Regions from separate parts of the Cohnella yongneupensis genome, predicted to be linked through region 1. Evidence: predicted binding sites of a transcription regulator. Region 1 holds the regulator's gene; the other holds the start of a gene.

Region 1 (10,708 bases):
TTTAAGGGTGGCTATTACAGTGAAGAAATTTATCATGCTATTATCCCTAGCGCTTATCATGCTCGGATTAGTTATACCCATCAATTCTTTTGCTGCTACTGCCTATAGCGGTTCGAGCGGAAAGGCTTGGTACAACAGCTTCCCGACATCTACCAGCACAACGGACTTAGATCCCTCATTCAAACCAAACGTAGATAAGTTTATTGAGGCGCTCAAGGCCGCAGGAGTCAAAGTGACGATCAACGCGTCAAAAAGGCCGGCAGAAAGGGCTTGGTTAATGCATTACTCCTGGTTGATTTATAAAAATAAAATAAGCCCCAAAGATGTACCTGTTAATACAGACATTAACATTCAATGGGTTCATCCTAATGACGATAAAAAATATACAAAGTCTAAGCAGGCTGCGAAGGAAATGGTTATGGCGTATGAAATAAGTGTATTAGACGTAGCGCCTGCGCTTAACTCTTACCACATTTCGGGGAAAGCTATTGATATGAATACGACTTGGACAACAAAAACGATTACGATTAAAGACGCGAACGGTAAAGATGTAAAGATCTCCAGCGGTAAAAAAGACGGAACGAACCCCGAATTGATCAAAGTCGGAGCTACATATGGTGTTATTCACTACTCTCCAGTTAGCAAGGATAAAGTTCACTGGTCTACGGATGGTCATTAAAATTAATGGCGAGGCTGTTCTCATGGTCATCGAAAGGTGACTTAGGGGCAGTCTCATTTTTCAATTACGTCATCAAATTGATCTCGTTCTTATTAAATGAGGAGTCGATTGTAAATACTTAAAACATCGGTAAGCGCCGGGTTCGACACATGGATAATTGAATAAAAGCCTGCTTCAAGCACTGATCCTACAATGTTGCAAATTATCTGAATATGAGTATAATGATGTTATAGTCAAAGAAAGTCAAAGTCAGATGCACTCCGGAAGGAGATGAGCGATGCGTAACATTTCTGATCTAATCGAACATTACTTAAAGCAAATTTTACAGACCAGCTCGGAAGGTACCGTCGAAATCCAAAGGAGCGAATTGGCTGACAAATTTTCTTGTGTCCCATCACAAATCAACTACGTGATCAGCACCAGGTTCACCCTCGAGAAGGGCTATTACGTGGAGAGCAAACGCGGAGGCGGCGGTTATATTCGCATTCAGCGCGTAGATCTACCTTCGCTCGAGGCCGTTCAGCGGCATGTGTCGCACACGGTCGGGGCGGAAATCGATCAGACGTCGGCTGAAGGGTTGATCTACCAATTAGAGGAAGCAGATTTTCTATCCGAACGCGAGGCGCGGCTCATAAGGGCTGCGATTACCCGAGAGGCATTATCCATCGGGCTCCCGCTTAGAGATCAAATTCGCGCTAAGCTGTTGAAGGCGATGTTAGTGACGCTACTGACGAAGTAGCGGTCTCGAGCTTTTCCGCAACGGCTGTACTTTTGAAAGGAGGCGATGCCATGCAGTGCCAGGAGTGCGGCAAGCGTCCAGCTACGCTGCATTTTACGAAAATCGTTAACGGAGAGAAGACGGAGCTTCATATTTGCGAAGCGTGCGCCAGAGAGAAAGGCGAACTGATTCCAGGCACGCAAGCCGGGTTCTCCATCCACAATCTGATCTCCGGGTTGCTCGACTTCGAGACGACGAACGCGAGCGTGACGAAGCAGCAACCGCTCAAATGCGAGACGTGCGGAATGACTTACGCGCAGTTCAGCAAAATCGGACGTTTCGGCTGCAGCCATTGCTACAAGCAATTCGCGGAGCGGTTAGATCCTTTACTTAAGCGAGTGCATGGCAATACCGTTCACGTAGGCAAAGTGCCTAAGCGCGCGGGCGGACGTCTCAAAACGAAGCGCGAGATCGATCGGCTGAAGAAGGAAATGCAGGGGCGCATCGAGCGCGAGGATTTCGAATCGGCCGCGCAGCTGCGTGACCGGATACGCGAGCTAGAGAAAGAAATGAGCAGCTGAAAGGCAGGTGAGGCGCTATGGCGAATCGAAAATATGTGAAGCATGCGCTAAGCGAATGGATGGAAGACGAAGGCGCGGAAGCCGACGTCGTAATCAGCAGCCGCGTTCGGATCGCGCGCAACTTGCGGGGAATGCCTTTTCCGATGATGGCCACCCCGGCTCATGCCTCTACGGTGATGGAGCAATTGCTCGGAGTCGCGGAGAACGGCAGGTTGAACGGATTAGGGAAGTTAGAACAAATCCGGCTATCGGAGTTGACCGAGCTCGAGAAGCTGGTCATGGTCGAAAAGCATTTAATAAGCCCAAACCTTGCGAATGAATCGCGAAGCGGCGCATTAATATTAAGCTATAACGAAGATGTTAGCATTATGATTAACGAAGAAGACCATCTTCGCATTCAATGTTTAAGCCCGGGTTTTCAAATTCGGGAAACGTGGGATCGCGCGACTAAGATCGATGACATCTTCGAAGAACAAGTCGATTACGCCTTCGACGAAAAACATGGTTACTTAACGAGCTGCCCTACTAACGTCGGTACCGGTATTCGGGTTTCCGTCATGATGCACTTACCGGCGCTCGTCATGACCGGGCAAATTAACCGAATCCTTACCGCCGTCACGCAAGTCGGGTTAGCTGTTCGCGGATTGTATGGTGAAGGTAGCGAAGCTACGGGTAACTTGTTCCAAGTGTCCAATCAGATCACGCTCGGTCAGTCCGAACAAGAAATTATCGAGAATTTGCATCAAGTTGCCAAACAGATGATCGAGCATGAAAAGGCGGCAAGAAGCAAGTTGTTCGCCGATAATCGCCCTCGCGTCGAAGATCGCATTCGCCGTTCATACGGCGTTTTATCGCAAGCGATTATTATGGATTCGAAGGAAGCCGCCCAGCGGTTGTCGGATTTAAGGCTCGGCGTCCATCTAGGGCTAATGCCCGAGCTGAACGACCGGACGATTAACGAATTGCTGGTCGCTACGCAACCGGGTTTCCTGCAAATGACGTTCGGGGAAGCAATGAATCCGGAAGATCGGGACCGGTCGAGAGCCCAATATATTCGTACCCGACTGGCAACAAATTCATAAATGATTTATTCCAATTTTAATAGGGAGGTGTTGTCTCATGATGTTCGGAAGATTTACTGAACGCGCGCAGAAAGTATTGGCGCTGGCGCAAGAAGAAGCTGTGCGACTGGGACACAACAACATCGGCACGGAGCATATCCTGCTCGGGTTGATCCGTGAAGGCGAAAGTATCGCCGCGAAAGCATTGATCGCATTAGGACTCGGATTGGAGAAAATTCAAGACGAGGTCGAGTCGCTGATCGGCCGCGGTCAAGAACAACCGACCAACATCGCTTATACGCCGCGCGCCAAAAAGGTTATCGAGCTATCGATGGACGAAGCGCGTAAATTAGGTCATACGTACGTCGGCACGGAGCATATCCTTCTCGGTCTTATTCGCGAAGGCGAAGGCGTCGCTGCCCGCGTACTCAATAACCTTGGCATTAGCCTGAACAAAGCGCGCCAGCAAGTACTCCAACTGCTGGGCAGCAACGAAAGCGTACAATCGAACCATGGTCCGTCGGCAAACGTCAGCACGCCGACATTGGACGGATTGGCTCGCGACCTTACCGCAAGCGCGCGCGACGGCAACATCGATCCGGTCATCGGCCGGGCGAAAGAAATCGAACGCGTCATTCAAGTGCTTTCCCGCCGCACGAAGAACAATCCGGTGCTGATCGGCGAACCGGGCGTTGGTAAAACGGCGATCGCGGAAGGATTGGCTCAACGCATAATCAATAACGAAATTCCCGAGACGTTACGCGACAAACGCGTCATGACGCTCGATATGGGCTCCGTCGTTGCCGGTACGAAGTACCGCGGGGAGTTCGAGGACCGTTTGAAGAAGATCATGGACGAAATTCGCCAAGCCGGCAACGTTATCCTGTTCATCGACGAGCTTCATACGCTCATCGGGGCTGGTGGCGCGGAAGGCGCAATCGATGCTTCCAACATCCTGAAGCCTGCGCTTGCGCGTGGCGAACTTCAATGCATCGGCGCGACGACGCTCGACGAGTACCGCAAATATATCGAGAAGGATGCAGCGCTCGAGCGCCGTTTCCAACCGATCACGGTCGATCAACCGACGCCTGCGGAGGCGATTCAAATTTTGCACGGCTTGCGCGACCGTTATGAAGCCCATCACCGGGTGAAAATTACGGACGATGCGATCGTCGCGGCCGTTAAGCTGTCCGACCGCTACATTACCGATAGATTCCTTCCGGATAAAGCGATCGACCTCATCGACGAGGCCGGTTCGAAGGTAAGGCTGAACTCTTACACGGTACCGCCTAACCTGAAGCAACTGGAATCCCGTCTCGAGGATATTCGCAAGGAGAAGGACGCCGCCGTTCAAAGCCAAGAATTCGAGAAGGCGGCAGCGCTTCGCGATACGGAACAGAAGATCCGCGAAGAGCTCGATCATACGAAGAACCAATGGAAAGAGAAGCAAGGTCGCACCGATTCCGAAGTAACGCCGGAGGATATCGCTCAAGTTGTGGCTAGCTGGACCGGCATTCCGGTAAGCAAGCTGGCGGAAGAAGAGACCGAGCGCTTGCTCAAGATGGAGAGCATCCTGCACGACCGCGTCATCGGCCAAGACGAAGCGGTTAAATCCGTCGCCCGTGCGATCAGACGCGCCCGTGCCGGACTCAAAGATCCGAAACGTCCGATGGGCTCGTTCATTTTCCTTGGCCCTACCGGCGTCGGTAAAACCGAGCTCGCCCGCGCCATCGCCGAAGCGATGTTCGGAGACGAGAACGCCGTAATCCGGATCGATATGTCGGAGTATATGGAGAAGCACTCCACGTCCCGTCTCGTCGGAGCGCCTCCGGGTTACGTCGGCTACGAAGAGGGCGGCCAATTGACGGAGAAAGTCCGTCGCAAGCCGTACTCGGTCGTCCTGCTCGATGAAATCGAAAAAGCGCACCCTGAAGTATTCAACGTGCTGCTTCAAGTGTTGGAAGACGGCCGTCTCACCGATTCCAAGGGTCGTTCCGTCGACTTCCGCAACACGCTCATCATCATGACGTCCAACGTCGGCGCCGAGCAAATCAAGCGTAACTCGACGCTCGGCTTTACCGCCGCGCAAGACTCGAACCGCGACTATCAGAACATGAAGGAAAAAGTGCTCGCCGAGCTGAAGAAATCGTTCCGTCCGGAGTTCCTCAACCGGATCGACGAATCGATCGTCTTCCATCCGCTTAACGAAGAGCACATCGCTCAGATCGTAACGCTTATGGCCGATGATCTTCGTAAGCGTCTGATCGAGCAAGACATCAGCTTCGATCTTACCGAAGCCGCGAAAAACTTCCTCGCCAAGGAAGGGTTTGATCCGCAGTACGGCGCTCGTCCGCTTCGCCGCGCGATTCAGAAGCACATCGAGGACCGCCTGTCCGAAGATCTGTTGTTGGGCAAAATCAATAAAGGCAACACGCTCGTCATCGACGAGGAAGAAGGCGGTTTAGTGGTCAGACAGAAGGACGAAGTGGCTGCTACCCAAAGTTAAACGTGGTTAAATAATAATATAAGCAATTGATTATTTATCACCCTTGGGCTCGGCTAGCCATAAGCTAGCATAAGCGCATTGCGGTTAGAATGACTCCCCGTGCCGCCGTTCATTCGGCGAATGGCGCGGGGAGTTTTTTTCGTGACCGTAGAAGGGAGCAGATTGCTTATGTTTCGTAGACGGGGCGGAAGCGGTTGGAGTCGGCTCATTCATGATCTTCTCGGGGGTATAATAGCCGTAGTATTGCTCATCGTATTTCTAAAGCTATTCCTAGTCTTACTGTGGATGTCGGGAGGATTAATTATTCTCGTGGTGTTGTTATGGCTGGCATGGAAATGGTTCGGCTAAAGTTTTAACTATCGCCCAGGACATGGTAAACTTCTTATGTAGAGGGAAGGGGCAACCTATCCATGGCCAAAGTCAAAGTGAAGTTCGCTTGTACCGAATGCGGAACGGAATCCCCGAAATGGTTAGGCAAATGCCCGGGGTGCGGCGCTTGGAACACGATGGTCGAGGAAACCGAGACCGTCGTCAAAGCACCTGTCGGACGGGGCGGACTGCATCGTACGAAAGAAAAGGCGCGTTCTATCATAGATATAGAAAGTAGCCGAGAACCGCGCGTGCCGACCGGCTTGTCCGAGCTCAATCGCGTGCTCGGTGGAGGGCTCGTACCGGGTTCGTTACTGCTCGTCGGCGGAGATCCGGGTATCGGCAAATCGACGTTACTGTTGCAAACTTCGCACATGCTTTCCGCTCAAGGCCTGAAGGTACTGTACGTATCGGGGGAAGAATCGGTTAGGCAGACGAAGCTGCGCGCGGATCGGCTAGGCGCGCTTAACGATAGGTTATACGTGCTTTGCGAGACGAACCTTGAAGTCATCGAGGAGGCTATCACGGAGGTTGAACCGGATTTTCTCGTCATCGACTCGATTCAGACCGTTTACCGGCCGGAGATCGCCTCGGCGCCGGGCAGCGTCGCCCAAGTCCGGGAATGCACGGCTCATTTCATGCGCATCTCCAAGGTGAACGGGGTAGCGACCGTGCTTGTCGGCCACGTCACGAAGGAAGGAGCCATAGCCGGTCCGCGACTGCTCGAGCATATGGTCGATTGCGTGCTTTATTTCGAAGGAGAGCGGCATCATTCTTATCGTATTTTACGCGCGGTGAAAAACCGCTTCGGGTCTACGAATGAAATCGGCATTTTCGACATGACGGAAGACGGCCTTCGGGAAGTGACGAATCCGTCCGAGTTGTTCTTATCCGAACGGCCGCTCGGCGTATCCGGATCGACCGTCGTGGCCAGCATGGAAGGAACCCGTCCCGTGCTCGTGGAGCTGCAGGCGCTCGTCGCTCCGACGCATTTTCCGTCTCCGCGGCGAATGTCTTCTGGATTGGATCACCATCGGATGTCGCTAGTTATCGCGGTATTAGAGAAGCGAATGGGCATGTTCCTGCAAAACCAGGACGCGTATTTGAACGTAGCGGGCGGCGTTAAGCTCGATGAACCGGCGGCGGATTTGGCGGCGGCGGTCAGTCTGGCTTCCAGCTTCAAAGATTTGCCGACGCGTCCGTATGACGTCGTGTTCGGCGAGGTAGGCTTGACTGGCGAGGTTCGGGCGGTCTCCAGGGCGGAGCAGAGGGTGAAAGAAGCGCATAAACTCGGCTTTAAGCGGGTCATCCTGCCGGAAGCTAGCATGAAGGGCTGGCAACCGCCGGCGGGTATCGAGCTGCGGGGGGTCAAGTCGGTCGCCGAGGCGCTCAAAGCAGCGTTGGAATAGGGGGTATCGATAACATCATGAAGGATGCCAAAGAAAAAGAGATAAAAGACAAGGAACAGCTACAGCAGGAGACGATGAACCAACTGCTTCAGATGGTCGCGCCGGGAACTCCTTTTCGCGCGGGACTAGAGAACGTGCTGCGTGCCAAGACCGGTGCGCTAATCGTAGTGGGCTACAGTCCGGAACTGAATGAAGTCATCGACGGAGGCTTCTCCATCAATTGCGAATTTAGTCCGAACTACTTGTATGAGCTCGCGAAGATGGACGGAGCTATTATTCTAAGCGAAGACGCGAAGCGCATTTTATACGCGAATACGCAGTTGATACCGAATCCGGGCATTAGCTCTACGGAAACCGGCATCCGGCATCGGACAGCGGAGCGCGTCGCGAAGCAGACGGGTAAGCTCGTCGTATCGATCTCGCAAAGACGCAACGTCATCACGCTCTATCAAGGACAATTACGCTATGCGCTGAAGGAAATGGGCGTAATTCTGACCAAGGCGAACCAAGCGATTCAGACGTTGGAGAAGTATCGCGCGGTGCTGACTCAAGCGCTTACGAATTTGTCTGCATTAGAATACGAAGAATTGGTTACCATGCATGAGGTCGCCCATGTTTTCCAACGCGCCGAGATGGTGTTAAGAATCAAGAACGAAATTAACCGGTACGTGCTGGAGCTTGGCAACGAAGGCCGATTAATTAGCATGCAGAAAGAAGAACTCGTCGGAACGGCGGATGAAGAAGCTTGGCTGCTGCTGAAAGATTACGCGAAGGACGATAGCGACGAGAAGGTCAAAGAAATCCAGACGGCCGTCCGCAAGCTGTCTTCCGAGGAGTTGCTCGATTCGGCGTTGCTCATTCGGTTGCTAGGCTACCCTTCCTTAAGCACGGTCGTCGAGGAAGGACTTATGCCGCGCGGTTACCGCATGCTTAGCAAAATCCCGAGACTTCCTAGCGTGATTATCCATAACTTGGTGGATCGGTTTAGCGCGTTGCCGCATATCGTGATGGCTTCGATCGAAGAACTAGACGAAGTGGACGGCATCGGCGAGGTTCGGGCTCGTACGATCAAGGACGGATTAAAGCGAATTCAAGAACAGGTGTTTATTGACAGACAGATTTAACGAGACTACAATTGAATCTGGTCTTTCATCACGAAACGCACAGTCAAATACGCGCCGAATCGCGCGCTTAACCTTCACACCCATAGGGCATAGTAAAGTCGAGGTGGCAACCATGATCACTAAATCCATACCGAATTTGTTCACCATCGGGAACTTGTTCCTGGGCGTGATCGCGATCATAATGGCGTTTAACGATGAACCGAACACCGCGGCGCTGCTGGTCATAATCGCCATGCTCATGGATGGGCTGGATGGTCGGGTCGCACGAGCGCTTAACGTGCAAAGCGAATTCGGCAAAGAATTGGATTCGCTGTCCGACGTCATCTCCTTCGGAGTCGCGCCAGCGTTCATTATGTACCAAGCGGCTTTTCAAGACGTCAACCCTGCAATGGCATGGATCGTCACGGCCGTTTTCCCGATCTGCGGTGCATTAAGGCTTGCGAGGTTTAACGTTATCGCAGGCATTCCGGGTTACTTTATCGGGTTGCCGATTCCGGCGGCCGGCGGAGTTCTCGCAACGCTCGCCTTGTTCAACTCGGAGCTTCACTTCTCGCTATTGCTCATTAGCACGCTAGCTTTATCGTTCTTAATGGTTAGCAACATGAAATACCCGAACTTCAAAAAGCTTGGTCTTCCTAAAGCGGCCATGTGGTCGATCCCGATCGTCGTAGCCGGCGCGGCAGTACTTGCGTACTTGTTCCAAGAAGCGATCCCGAAAGTCATACTCGCGCTGTTGCTCGTATACGCGCTTTGGGGCTTAAAAAAAAACGTTGAGCGACTGTTGCCACGACGACTGCGCGGCAGAAGACGCCATGGGCACGAAGAGGAAGAAAGCAGATCCAAACATAGCGCATAACGAACAATACATCAGGAAGCATCGGACAACCTTCGACGAAGGTTCCGGTGCTTTTTTTGATCAAATAAGCAATAACGCCTCCATTCCCTCTCGCTCGAGGGAATGGAGGCGTTACTCGTTAAGGGCGAGCCTTGCGTTAAGTTAAATTAAACCAACCAAGCGTGGAGCATTTCTCGGCTTCCTTATTGACGACGTCTTGGAGGTTGATCTCAAGAGCGTTGCACAACGCGGACATATAGAACAAGTTCTTGCCCATCTCGCTGCGGATCGCTTCGCGGCAATGCTCGCAAAGATGGCCTTCCATGTGAGACTTCGATTGCCGATTCGCTTGATCGAGCTCCATGTCGGCGGAAAAGCCTTGGTGTCTTGCGTTAAGTTCGATGCAACCGCACTCGGTGATCGACTTGGCTACGGCCCGATTGACGGCTGCGTTGGATTGGCTGTACTTGGTTACGACATCGAGCAAGCTGCGATGACGGAGCAACAGTTCCGACACCTGACTCTGGAATTGCTGGAGCGTAGGTGCGCTCATCCATTCCCACCTCGGTTACCTTAAATTTACTTTTCCACCTCTCATTATAGTGCAAGGAGCTAGGAATTTCAAAAGAAGTTCGCGATTTGGGCCAACTAAAAGATGCGTCGTCGGCGAACGATTAGGTTTCCGGAAATTGGAACATACTAGTAACGATAATTATGACCTTTTACGGGTTAGGAGTGATTTATTAATGATGATGAGAAGAGTTATCCAAATCGCCGGGGTGCTGATAGGGGCATTGCTTGGACAACAAATGTCGGTGTGGCGGACGACCGGCGGCGCTCAGTGGATGGATCCGTTGCTCGGCGCCAATTCGGGCTCCGGAAACACGTTCGCGATGGCGGTAGGCGCATTAGTAGGCTTCATGCTCGCGACGTCGATCGCGAATCCGCTTGCCCGCGCGTTGCAGCGCGGTATCGATCGGTTGTCGGTATTTCCGATGGCGGATTTGCTGTCCGGTTCGGTCGGTTTGACTTTCGGTCTAGCGCTATCGTCTTTCCTGTATCCGTTCGTGACCGATATTCCCCATGTCGGAGAAGTGCTCGCGGCAGGCATCGCGCTGACGTTGGGCTATGCAGGCATTAGAATCGGCATGCGCAAGCGAGACGAGATCGGCGATTGGATGCGTTCCCGCAAAGTCGCGGAGACGGGCAAGGAAGAAGGCCCGCGTTACGAGGAGCACAAAATTCTAGATACGAGCGTCATTATTGATGGACGGATCGCGGACATTTGCAAAACCGGGTTCATCGAAGGCACGTTGGTCATTCCGGAATTCGTGCTGGAGGAGCTGCAGCATATCGCGGATTCATCCGACTTGCTGAAGCGGAATCGCGGACGCAGAGGTCTCGACATTCTGAACAAAATTCAGAA
Region 2 (10,708 bases), on a different contig from region 1:
TAGCTTCGGTCATCTTCGCTTACCCGGACGATCAGCCGGTAGGTGCCGTAACGAGCCTGGCTCGCTTCATCCACAGGCACGCTCCCGTACCATGCGTTCGGAATCGTCGCATAGGGAGCGGACGACTGAGGCGCCCTTCCGTCCCGAAAATCTTCCGGCTCGTACAGCTTCTCTGGATAGAACGTCCACTCCCCATCCAGATTGACCGTATGCCGCGCCTCGAACGTCCAATCGCCGAGATCGACCTCGCCTTGCTTCGCCTTCGGCGCTGTACCGTCCGGCACCGTGTACGTATTAATGAGCCATAGGAGTAAGATGGATAACAGCGGAATGAGCGCGAAGCCCGTCGCCCGCAATCCCCATCTTATACCCGTTCGCGTTTTTCCGAATACATCCACCCTAGTACCTCCCGCCGCTAAATCCGCTTCCGCCAGATTAGCCGGTCCCGCTCCCAAATTACTCTCAACGCCATTATGGCACGAAATTCGACAAGCCGCATGACAAAATAAAAAGACCGAACCGCGCGTCGATCGCTGCGGTCCGGTCTTTGTTCTTCCGGTTTTCCCGGTCGTGGTGCCGTATAGGATGTTGCCGGATTACTTGAAGTTTTTGAGGTTGTAGAACGCTTTTTTGCCTGCATAAGATGCCGTCGAGCCGAGCTTGTCCTCGATGCGGAGCAATTGGTTGTACTTCGCTACGCGGTCGGAACGAGAAGGAGCACCCGTCTTGATTTGACCCGCGTTCGTAGCAACCGCGATGTCGGCGATCGTGCTGTCTTCGGATTCGCCGGAACGGTGGGAGATAACGGCCGTGTAGCCAGCGCGTTGAGCCATCTCGATCGCGTCGAACGTCTCGGTCAAGGAACCGATTTGGTTAACTTTAACGAGGATGGAGTTACCGATGCCGTCTTCGATACCTTTGGACAGACGCTCGGTGTTCGTTACGAACAGATCGTCGCCGACCAATTGGATTTTGCCGCCCAATTTCTCGGTAAGCAGCTTCCAACCTTCCCAGTCGTCTTCGGAGCAACCGTCTTCGATCGTGATGATCGGATATTTGTCGGCCCAGCTAGCGAGCAGGTCAACGAACTCGGCAGGCGTGTAGGACTTGCCTTCGCCTTCGAGGTGGTATTTGCCGTCTTTGAAAAACTCGGTGGAAGCAACGTCCATACCGAGGAATACGTCTACGCCTGGCTTGTAGCCGGCTTTTTCGATAGCGACGATAATCGTCGAAAGCGCTTCTTCGTTGGAAGCGAAGTTAGGAGCAAAGCCGCCTTCGTCGCCTACAGCCGTGTTCAGGCCTTTATCTTTAAGTACGGATTTCAGAGCGTGGAAAATTTCAGCGCCCGTGCGAAGAGCTTCAGCGAACGTAGGTGCGCCGACTGGCAATACCATGAACTCTTGCACGTCTACGTTGTTGTCCGCGTGAGCGCCGCCGTTGATGATGTTCATCATCGGAACCGGAAGCTTCTTGGAGTTGAAACCGCCCAGGTACGTGTACAAAGGCACGTCAAGAGCTTCTGCAGCAGCGCGAGCAACGGCGATGGATACCGCGAGGATCGCGTTAGCGCCCAGCTTAGCTTTGTTCGGCGTGCCGTCGAGCGCGATCATTTTGTTGTCGATTTCGACTTGATCAAGCGCGTCGTAGCCGATGATTTCAGGAGCAATGATGGAGTTAACGTTCTCGACTGCTTTCAGAACGCCTTTGCCAAGGTAACGGCCCTTGTCGCCATCGCGAAGCTCAACGGCTTCGTATGCGCCGGTGGATGCACCGGATGGAACGATCGAACGGCCGAGAGCGCCGGATTCGAGGCGCACTTCTACTTCGACTGTCGGGTTGCCGCGGGAGTCGAGGACTTCGCGTGCGTAAACATCAGTAATGATCGTCATTGGAGGAAACACTCCTTAATATTTGTTGAGGTTGCGCAGTCGGCCATCCGAATAAAAACACTCTCCAGCCGCTGTTCTCGCCCCTTTGCCTGATTGATATTTAAGGTGGCAAAGGGACTCGAAAGGCGGACGTAAACTCTTCCGAGTGTTTTTTTCTACTGTCCTAGGGCAACCAATTGCGTCGAGATTACACCAAAGATTGACCCGTCATTTCCTTCGGCTGTGGCAGCTGCATCAGCTTAAGTAGCGTTGGTGCCACGTCCGCCAAGATGCCGCCGTCGCGTAGGCCGTGACCGGCTTGCGTCACGATGCATGGCACCGGGTTAGTCGTATGCGCCGTGAACGGACGGCCGTCGTCGTCGATGACCATGTCGCCGTTGCCGTGGTCGGCGATAATGACGGCTACGCCGCCTTTGGCGATGATCGCGTCGACGACTTTGCCGAGGCAATCGTCGGTCGCTTCGACCGCTTTGATCGTCGGCTCCAGCATGCCGGAGTGACCAACCATGTCGACGTTAGCGAAGTTAAGGATTATCGCGTCGTGGTTGTCGGCTTCGATCTCTTTAACCGCGGCTTCGGCAACTTCGTACGCGCTCATCTCCGGCTGAAGGTCGTAAGTCGCTACCTTCGGTGAATTGATAAGAATGCGAGTCTCGCCGTCGAGCACGTGATCGCGTCCGCCGCTGAAGAAGAACGTAACGTGCGGATACTTTTCCGTCTCGGCAATGCGCAATTGCTTCTTGCCTTGTTGGACGAGCACCTCGCCGAACGTGTTGTCGAGCTCTTTCGGCTTGTAAGCCACGAGCCCGCCGACCGTCTCCGCGAACAGCGTCATGCAGACGAAGTACAAGTTGCGAGGAACGCCTGGTCCGCGATCGAAACCGCGGAAGTCTTCGTTCGTGAATACGTTGGACAGCTGAATGGCGCGGTCAGGACGGAAGTTGAAGAAGATAACCGCGTCTTCGGATTCCACAAGCGCATTCGGTTTGCCGTCCGCGCCCACGATTACTGTCGGCACGAAGAACTCGTCGTATACCTTGTTCTCGTAAGATTCCTTTACCGCGGCGATCGCGTCGGTTGCCGTAGGGCCGTCGCCGTATACCATGGAACGGTACGCCTTCTCGACGCGATCCCAACGTTTGTCGCGATCCATCGCGTAATAACGTCCTTGCACGGTAGCCAGCGTACCGATGCCGACTTCTTTGATCTTGTCTAGCAACTGTTGGAGGAAGCCTAATCCGCTGTCCGGAGCAACATCGCGTCCGTCTAGGAACGCATGAATGTATACTTCGTTCAGTTCTTCCTTTTTCGCCAGATCAAGCAATGCGAACAGATGGTCGATGTGGCTATGAACGCCGCCGTTCGACAGCAGTCCGTACAGATGAAGCTTCTTGCCATTCGTCTTAGCGTGACGAACCGCGCCAAGCAACGTCTCGTTCTCGTAAAAGTCTTTATCGCGAATCGACTTGGAAATCCGTGTCAAGTCTTGGTAGACGATACGTCCCGCGCCGATATTCAGATGGCCGACTTCGGAGTTGCCCATCTGTCCCTCCGGCAAACCGACAGCTTCGCCGCAAGCGGTAAGCGTCGTATGCGGGTAGGTGTTCCAATAACGATCGTAGTTAGGCTTGTTCGCCTGAGCGACGGCGTTGCCGTGCGTCTCTTGGCGAAGACCGAAACCGTCGAGAATAATGAGCGCAACCGGTTTAGGAGCGGACATCTTACTTCGCCCCTTCGACTAGCGCCACGTAGGACGCCGGCTCAAGGCTCGCGCCGCCCACTAGGGCGCCGTCGATGTCGGACTTGCTCATGTATTCCGCTACCGTATTCGGCTTAACGCTGCCGCCGTATTGGATGCGGACTTTGCTTGCCACTTCAGCGCCGTACAACCCGGACACTACATCGCGGATATAAGCCGTAACTTCGTTCGCGTCGTCCGCGGTCGAAGATTTGCCCGTTCCGATCGCCCAGATCGGTTCGTAAGCGATAACCGAAGCAGCGACTTGTTCAGCCGACAGGCCGACAAGCGCGCCTTCCGTCTGCACGCGGCATACTTCTTTCGTCTGTCCCGCTTCGCGCTCCTCTAGCTTCTCGCCGACGCAGATGATCGGCGTAAGACCGTGCTTGAACGCCGCATGGACTTTCTTGTTCACGGTCTCGTCCGTTTCCGCGAAATATTGGCGACGCTCCGAGTGTCCGATAATAACGTAATCCACGCCGAGATCTTTCAGCATTACGCCGCTGATCTCGCCCGTGTAGGCTCCGTTATCTTCGAAATGCAGGTTTTGCGCGCCGATCTTGATGCTCGTGCCTTTAACCGCCAAGGCAAGCGCTGGCAGTGCCGTGAACGGAGCGCAAATTACACTCTCCACGCCAGCTACTTCCGCTTTGCCTTTCACTTCGGCGACGAAGGAAGTCGCTTCGGAAACGGTTTTGAACATTTTCCAGTTGCCCGCAATAATCGGTGTTCTCATCGTATCCAACTCCTATTTGTCGTTCAGCGCGACTACGCCTGGAAGAGCTTTGCCTTCCATGAACTCCAGCGATGCGCCGCCGCCCGTCGAAATATGATCCATTTTATCGGCTAGCTTGAATTTCTCTGCCGCTGCAGCGGAATCTCCGCCGCCGATGACCGTATAAGCATCGGTCGTCGCGCAAGCTTGTGCGACCGCACGGGTACCGTGGGAAAGATCTTCGACCTCGAATACGCCCATCGGTCCGTTCCATACGACCAGCTTGGAGTTTTTAATAACGTCCGCATAGATTTCGCGAGTTTTCGGTCCGATATCGACGCCTTCCATGTTAGCAGGAATGCCGTCGATGCCGACGACTCTAGCGTTGACTGCTGCTTTGAAATCTTCCGAGATGACGATATCGACAGGCAAAAGGAAGTTTTTGCCGAGCTTCTTCGCTTTCTCCATGAATTCAAGCACGAGGTCAAGCTTGGAGTTATCGCACAGCGACAGGCCGATTTCGTGGCCTTGCGCTTTGAAGAACGTATAGGACAGACCGCCGCCGATCAAGATGTTGTCGGCGATTTCGATCATTTTGTTGATGACATCGATCTTGTCTTTAACTTTGGAGCCGCCGACGATCGCGGTGAAAGGACGCTCTGGATTATGAAGCGCCTTGCCGAGTACGTCGAGTTCTTTCTCCATCAGCAAGCCGGATACGGCCGGGAGGAAATGCGCTACGCCTTCGGTCGAAGCGTGAGCGCGGTGTGCCGCGCCGAACGCGTCGTTCACGTACAGGTCGGCAAGCTCGGCCAACGCTTTGGCAAGCGCCGGATCGTTGCTCTCTTCGCCTGCCTCGAAACGTACGTTCTCGAGCAGCAACACGTCGCCGGCTTGAAGCGCGTCCGCTTGCGCTTTAACCGCTGCGCCTACGACTTCGTCGGCTTTAGCAACCGGCTTGCCGAGCAACTCGGACAAACGAGCCGCAACAGGCGTCAAGCGCAGGCTATCGACCGCTTCGCCCTTCGGACGGCCAAGGTGGCTCGCCAAAATGACTTTCGCGCCGTTCTCGATCAAGTAGCGAATCGTTGGGAGCGTCTCGCGAATCCGCGTGTCGTCCGTAATAGCACCATTTTCAAGCGGCACGTTAAAATCAACGCGCACCAGTACCTTTTTGCCTGCTACCTCAACATCTCTTACGCTTTTCTTATTCAAGTACGATTCCTCCTCGGTCAGCTCTATATGCCTATCCATGAAGCAGGACACCCATCAAGGGTGTCCAGGGGGCAACACCCTCGAAATCCCCCTGCATGAGGGGGACCGAGGGGTTGCGTATGGCTTAATTACAGGCCTTTGCTAGCGATGAATGCAGCCAAGTCAACGACACGGTTGGAGTAGCCCCACTCGTTGTCGTACCAGGAAACGACTTTAACCATGTTGCCTTCAACGACCATCGTGGACAGCGCGTCGATCGTGGAGGAAGCAGGATCGCTATTGTAGTCGCTCGATACGAGCGGCTCGTCGGAGTAGTTCAAGATGCCTTTAAGCGGTCCGTCAGCAGCAGCTTTCAACGCTGCGTTCACTTCGTCAACCGTTACGCTAACTTTCAGCTCAGCAACGAGATCCGTTACGGATACGTTAGGCGTAGGAACGCGGAATGCCATACCGTTCAGCTTGCCTTTCAGTTCAGGCAATACGAGGGAAACAGCTTTCGCAGCGCCCGTCGAAGAAGGGATGATGTTCTCAGCGGCAGCGCGAGCGCGGCGCAGATCTTTGTGCGGAAGGTCAAGAACGCTTTGATCGTTCGTATAGGAATGGATCGTCGTCATCATGCCTTTTACGATGCCGAATTGGTCGTTGATAACTTTAGCGAACGGCGCGAGGCAGTTCGTCGTGCAAGATGCGTTGGAGATGATCGTGTGAGCGGAAGCATCGTATTTGTCTTCGTTAACGCCAAGTACGATCGTGATGTCTTCGTTCGTTGCAGGAGCAGAGATGATGACTTTTTTAGCGCCGCCTTTAAGGTGAAGCTCGGCTTTTTCTTTAGCCGTGAAAATACCCGTCGATTCAACGACGATTTCAGCGCCTACGGAAGACCAAGGGAGGTTGCCAGGATCGCGCTCTGCGAACACTTTGATCGTTTTGCCGTTGACGATAAGAGCGCCTTCGCCCACTTCAACGGTTCCGTCCAGACGACCATGCGTAGTGTCATACTTGAGCAGGTGAGCCAGCGTGCTTACGTCAGTCAAGTCGTTGATTGCTACGACTTCAACGTTAGGGTTGTTCAGGGAAGCGCGGAACACGTTACGACCGATACGACCAAAACCATTAATACCGATTTTTACCATTTTGGTTTCCTCCTTGTAATAGCCATTCTTTAATTTGATCTATGTCAAGCGCGTGAGGCGCCGAGACAACATTTCTACACTTTCATTGTAAAAGGTTGCAACCGTCAAATGTGCTTAAGCGCTTCTTCGGCGCCCGCTTCGTCCGTCACCAGCACGTCGTCGTGACCGAACCTCATAACCGAAGCGATCGCTTCGCCTTTGCTTCGTCCGCCGGCGATGCCGATTACGATGCCTGCCGCTTCGATATCTTCCAGCCGCAAGCCCGCCGTCGCCATCCGATGCACGACTTTGCCGTTGCGATCGAAGTAGTAACCGAACGCTTCCGCTAGCGCGCCGTCCTTCAACAGCTCATTCTTCGTGCCGTCGTTCAGCTTGCGCCTGCGTGCCATCGTGAGCGCATCGCCGATTCCGTGAACGACGATTCTTGCGCTGCGGATCATATCGACGACTTCGCGAACGTTGGGCTCTTGCATCAGCGTCTGGTACGCTTCTTCGCTGAGATGATCCGGTACGTGAAGCATCCTATAGCGAGCTCCCGTACGTTTGGCGAGTTCGGCGGCGATCGTGTTCGCTTGATAATCGACGCTTTCGCCTAGCCCTCCGCGCGCGGGTACGAACCAGTTGTCGCGAAGCTGGACCGGCGCCGCGAATTGCGAAGCCATTCTAGCCATCGTCGAGCCGCCCATCACTGCGACGACATCGCCGGATGATAAGCTCTCGCGCAGCACTCTGCTGCCCGCTCGCCCCATCTCGCGTTTAATGTGATCGGAGGTGTCGGAATCGCCCGGCACTATGATCACGCGCTTCAATCCGAAAGCTTGTCGAACCGCTTCTTCCAGATCCGATAGCCCGAACATTTCTTTAACGATCGGCTCCATCTCTTCGACGAGTTGCCGTCCGGCATCGCTTAACGCCATCCCGGCGGTCCCGATCTCGAGAAGCCCTTGCGAACGAAGCACTTCAAGCTCCGACCGCAGCACGCGCTCCGTTAAGTCGACGCTGGAAGCCAGCGTTCGCCTGCCGATCGTTCCCGTCACGAAGATGTGCCGCAAAATGTCGTACCGCTTCTCCATCGTCTGAAGAATATCGGGTATAAGCTTCTTTTGTATTTCTACGATTTTTCGCATGTATCCGCGTTTCCTCCCGGCAACCGACAGTCATCCTCGGCACTCATGCGATTCAGATTCGCTGGACGCGAATTGTCCCACCACTTCTATTTAAGTCCCACTTCTATATTATCGAAAATCGCGGTCGCTTGCAACAGCAATGTCCACGAAATGCACAAATATACTCATTGTGAATCGCTTGCTTTTCATACCTGTATGACCTATAATAACTCTTGCTGTCACGCATAAGCGGCTATCGGTTCCTTTTATAAATCAAAGCATGCGCCCGTGGTCCAACGGATATGACGCAGCCCTCCGAAGGCTGAGATTGAGGTTCGATTCCTCACGGGCGCGCCAATCTTCGTTTTTGCAAGCCAACCCATAGCATACAGCATAACCGACCGTTCCATACGGTCGGTTTTTTGTTTTCGCCTCTTTGACGTTCTTTGACTTTTGCATCCGATTTCGCTATGATCATGTATAAACCCAATCACGAGGAGGGACGTCACACATGAGTTTCATTCCAATGGTCGTCGAACAGAGTAATCGCGGGGAAAGAGCCTATGATATTTATTCCCGTCTGCTGAAGGATCGTATCGTATTTTTGGGTACGCAGGTGAATGACGTAGTCGCCAACTCCATCATCGCCCAGTTGCTGTTCCTTGCAGCTGAAGACCCGGAAAAAGACATTCACCTTTACATTAATAGCCCCGGCGGATCCATCACTTCCGGCATGGCCATCTACGATACGATGCAATTCATCAAACCTGACGTGTCCACGATCTGCGTAGGCATGGCTGCTTCGATGGGCGCGTTCTTGCTCGCGGCCGGCGCCAAAGGCAAGCGTTTCGCTTTGCCGAACAGCGAAGTCATGATCCATCAGCCACTCGGCGGAGCCGAAGGCCAAGCCAGCGATATTGAAATTCGCGCTCGTCGCATTTTGAAGCTGCGCGACAAGCTTAACGGAATTCTCTCCGAACGTACCGGTCAGCCGATCGAGCGCATCGAGAAAGACACCGACCGCGATAACTTCATGGAAGCGGAGACGGCGCGTGAATACGGCCTCATCGACAAAGTAATCGAAAAAGTCGGCGGATAACCCATACTACAACGACGCGATTGTGTCAAGACAAATTCAAATCTTTGAATGCCCCCTCTCCGACAAGGACGATCCATGGTATGCTATCACAAAGAGGGAATACCATATCCCTCCAGTTCTATCATCGCCTAGGAACGCTGGAAGAGGGGGATCCTGCATGAATCAACGGTCCTATCCGTACGTTGTAAGCAGCCATATCGAGCCGAATACGCATTTCCGACAACCCGGCCACGTACCCACCGACACGATCGCAGCACGCCGGTTAAGCGATAAAGCATCCTTGCTTCGTCCGCTACGGGATGAGCACTTGCTGGAAGTGTACCGGGAAGCCAAGAAGATGAATTTATCGCTCGAGTTCATAGAGTTGCTGGAAGAAGCCATATCCATACGTCAATTGGATTATCAAGAGGCTTAAGAGAACCGCTCGCTGCACCGCCGCCCCCTAGGGGACGGCGGTTTTTTGTTGTGCGCAAATAGCAAGGACGCAGCTAATGTAAGAAGCGGCTACGTCCTTGTTCAATATTAGGATTAAGATGCAAAAAGCTCCCATAATGGGAGCTTTTTGCTAAGTAATATTATTGATTCTCAAGCTCTTCCTTGCTTACCAGCTGCACTAAAGCGGTTACAGCTTGCTCTGCGTCAGAACCTTCCGCACTGATAGCAACCTCGGTCCCCGAGCTGATCGCAAGACTCATGATACCCATAATGCTCTTGGCGTTAACTTTCTTGTCATCCTTCTCCACGAATACATCAGAGGAGAATTTATTGGCTTCTTGCACGAATAGTGCCGCCGGTCTGGCGTGAAGCCCCGTTTTTAGCCGAACAACCACCGGCTGTCTCGTCATGGAACGGCTACCCCCTATCTTTGTTCGTCCCGCTTTTTCGGAACCCCGTGCATCGTTTCTTTGCTATTATAACATTGAACAAACCAAATACGCTATACGCTTATGCGCCGCCGTTTCGGATTTTTTCAGCCCATTCATCCAATTTCCGCAATCGGTGGTTGACGCCGGACTTGCTCACTTGGCCTTTGAGCAAATCCCCGACTTCTTTCAAATTCATGTCGGGATGCTGCAGGCGGATTTCCGCGACTTCGCGCAATTTATCAGGCAAATTATGCAATCCGACTTCTTTCTGCAACAGCTTTATGTTGTCGATCTGCCGTACGGCGGCTCCGATCGTCTTATTCAAGTTGGCGGTCTCGCAATTCACGATCCGATTGACCGAGTTGCGCATGTCCCTCATGATGCGGACGTCTTCGAATTTAAATAGCGCTTGGTGAGCGCCGATGATGCTAAGGAATTCGATAATCTTCTCGCCTTCCTTGATATAGAGAACGAAACCTTTCTTCCGCTCGATGAATCTGGCGTTGAGCTGGAATTTATTCGCCAAGTCGACGAGCGACTGGCAATGATCTTCGTACAAGGACGCGATCTCGAGGTGGTACGAGGAACCCTCCGGATTGTTCACGGAGCCTCCGGCCAAGAAGGCGCCTCGCAAGTACGCGCGTTTGCAGCACGGCTTCTTGATCAGAGTCTTCTCGATAGTCGGATGGAATTGGAACCCTTCCGTCGTAATCGATAATTCCTTTAGAATCTCCTCAACGCCGGCAGGTATGCGAACGACGTACACATTGTTCTTCTTCAGCCGCATCTTCTTGCGGACGAGCAGTTCGGTAGGTACGGTAAAATGCCGCTTGAGCAACGTGTAAATCCGGCGCGATATCGCCGCGTTTTCTGTAGCGATATCCAGCGCTACGCGTTTGCCGTTTAACGACACCGTTCCGTTCATCCGGATGAGCGCGGATAGTTCG

The links. Region 1 encodes CtsR, which represses protease genes until heat stress. Its sites were predicted from a motif close to ATGGTCAATAAAGGTCAAACA; they were not measured.
Region 2: clpP (ATP-dependent Clp endopeptidase proteolytic subunit ClpP) is a predicted target of CtsR. The motif match lies at 8,230-8,250, and genes of this name have one in related genera.

What each region holds. Positions count from the first base shown of each region.
Region 1 is NZ_JBHSNC010000003.1:288-10,995, forward strand. Features, by position in the region: gene ACFPQ4_RS00690 (hypothetical protein) at 20-679, shown strand; gene ACFPQ4_RS00695 (CtsR family transcriptional regulator) at 957-1,418, shown strand; gene ACFPQ4_RS00700 (UvrB/UvrC motif-containing protein) at 1,469-1,978, shown strand; gene ACFPQ4_RS00705 (protein arginine kinase) at 1,996-3,060, shown strand; gene clpC (ATP-dependent protease ATP-binding subunit ClpC) at 3,098-5,545, shown strand; gene ACFPQ4_RS00715 (hypothetical protein) at 5,714-5,893, shown strand; gene radA (DNA repair protein RadA) at 5,956-7,323, shown strand; gene disA (DNA integrity scanning diadenylate cyclase DisA) at 7,341-8,447, shown strand; gene pssA (CDP-diacylglycerol--serine O-phosphatidyltransferase) at 8,560-9,303, shown strand; gene ACFPQ4_RS00735 (nucleoside triphosphate pyrophosphohydrolase family protein) at 9,440-9,835, opposite strand; gene ACFPQ4_RS00740 (PIN/TRAM domain-containing protein) at 10,032-10,708, shown strand, end outside.
Region 2 is NZ_JBHSNC010000045.1:103,343-114,050, forward strand. Features, by position in the region: gene ACFPQ4_RS14900 (hybrid sensor histidine kinase/response regulator) at 1-398, opposite strand, end outside; gene eno (phosphopyruvate hydratase) at 597-1,889, opposite strand; gene gpmI (2,3-bisphosphoglycerate-independent phosphoglycerate mutase) at 2,077-3,609, opposite strand; gene tpiA (triose-phosphate isomerase) at 3,611-4,363, opposite strand; gene ACFPQ4_RS14920 (phosphoglycerate kinase) at 4,376-5,557, opposite strand; gene gap (type I glyceraldehyde-3-phosphate dehydrogenase) at 5,686-6,690, opposite strand; gene ACFPQ4_RS14930 (sugar-binding transcriptional regulator) at 6,795-7,817, opposite strand; tRNA gene ACFPQ4_RS14935 (tRNA-Arg) at 8,079-8,153, shown strand; gene clpP (ATP-dependent Clp endopeptidase proteolytic subunit ClpP) at 8,308-8,895, shown strand; gene sda (sporulation histidine kinase inhibitor Sda) at 9,053-9,310, shown strand; gene ACFPQ4_RS14950 (HPr family phosphocarrier protein) at 9,471-9,740, opposite strand; gene whiA (DNA-binding protein WhiA) at 9,841-10,708, opposite strand, start outside.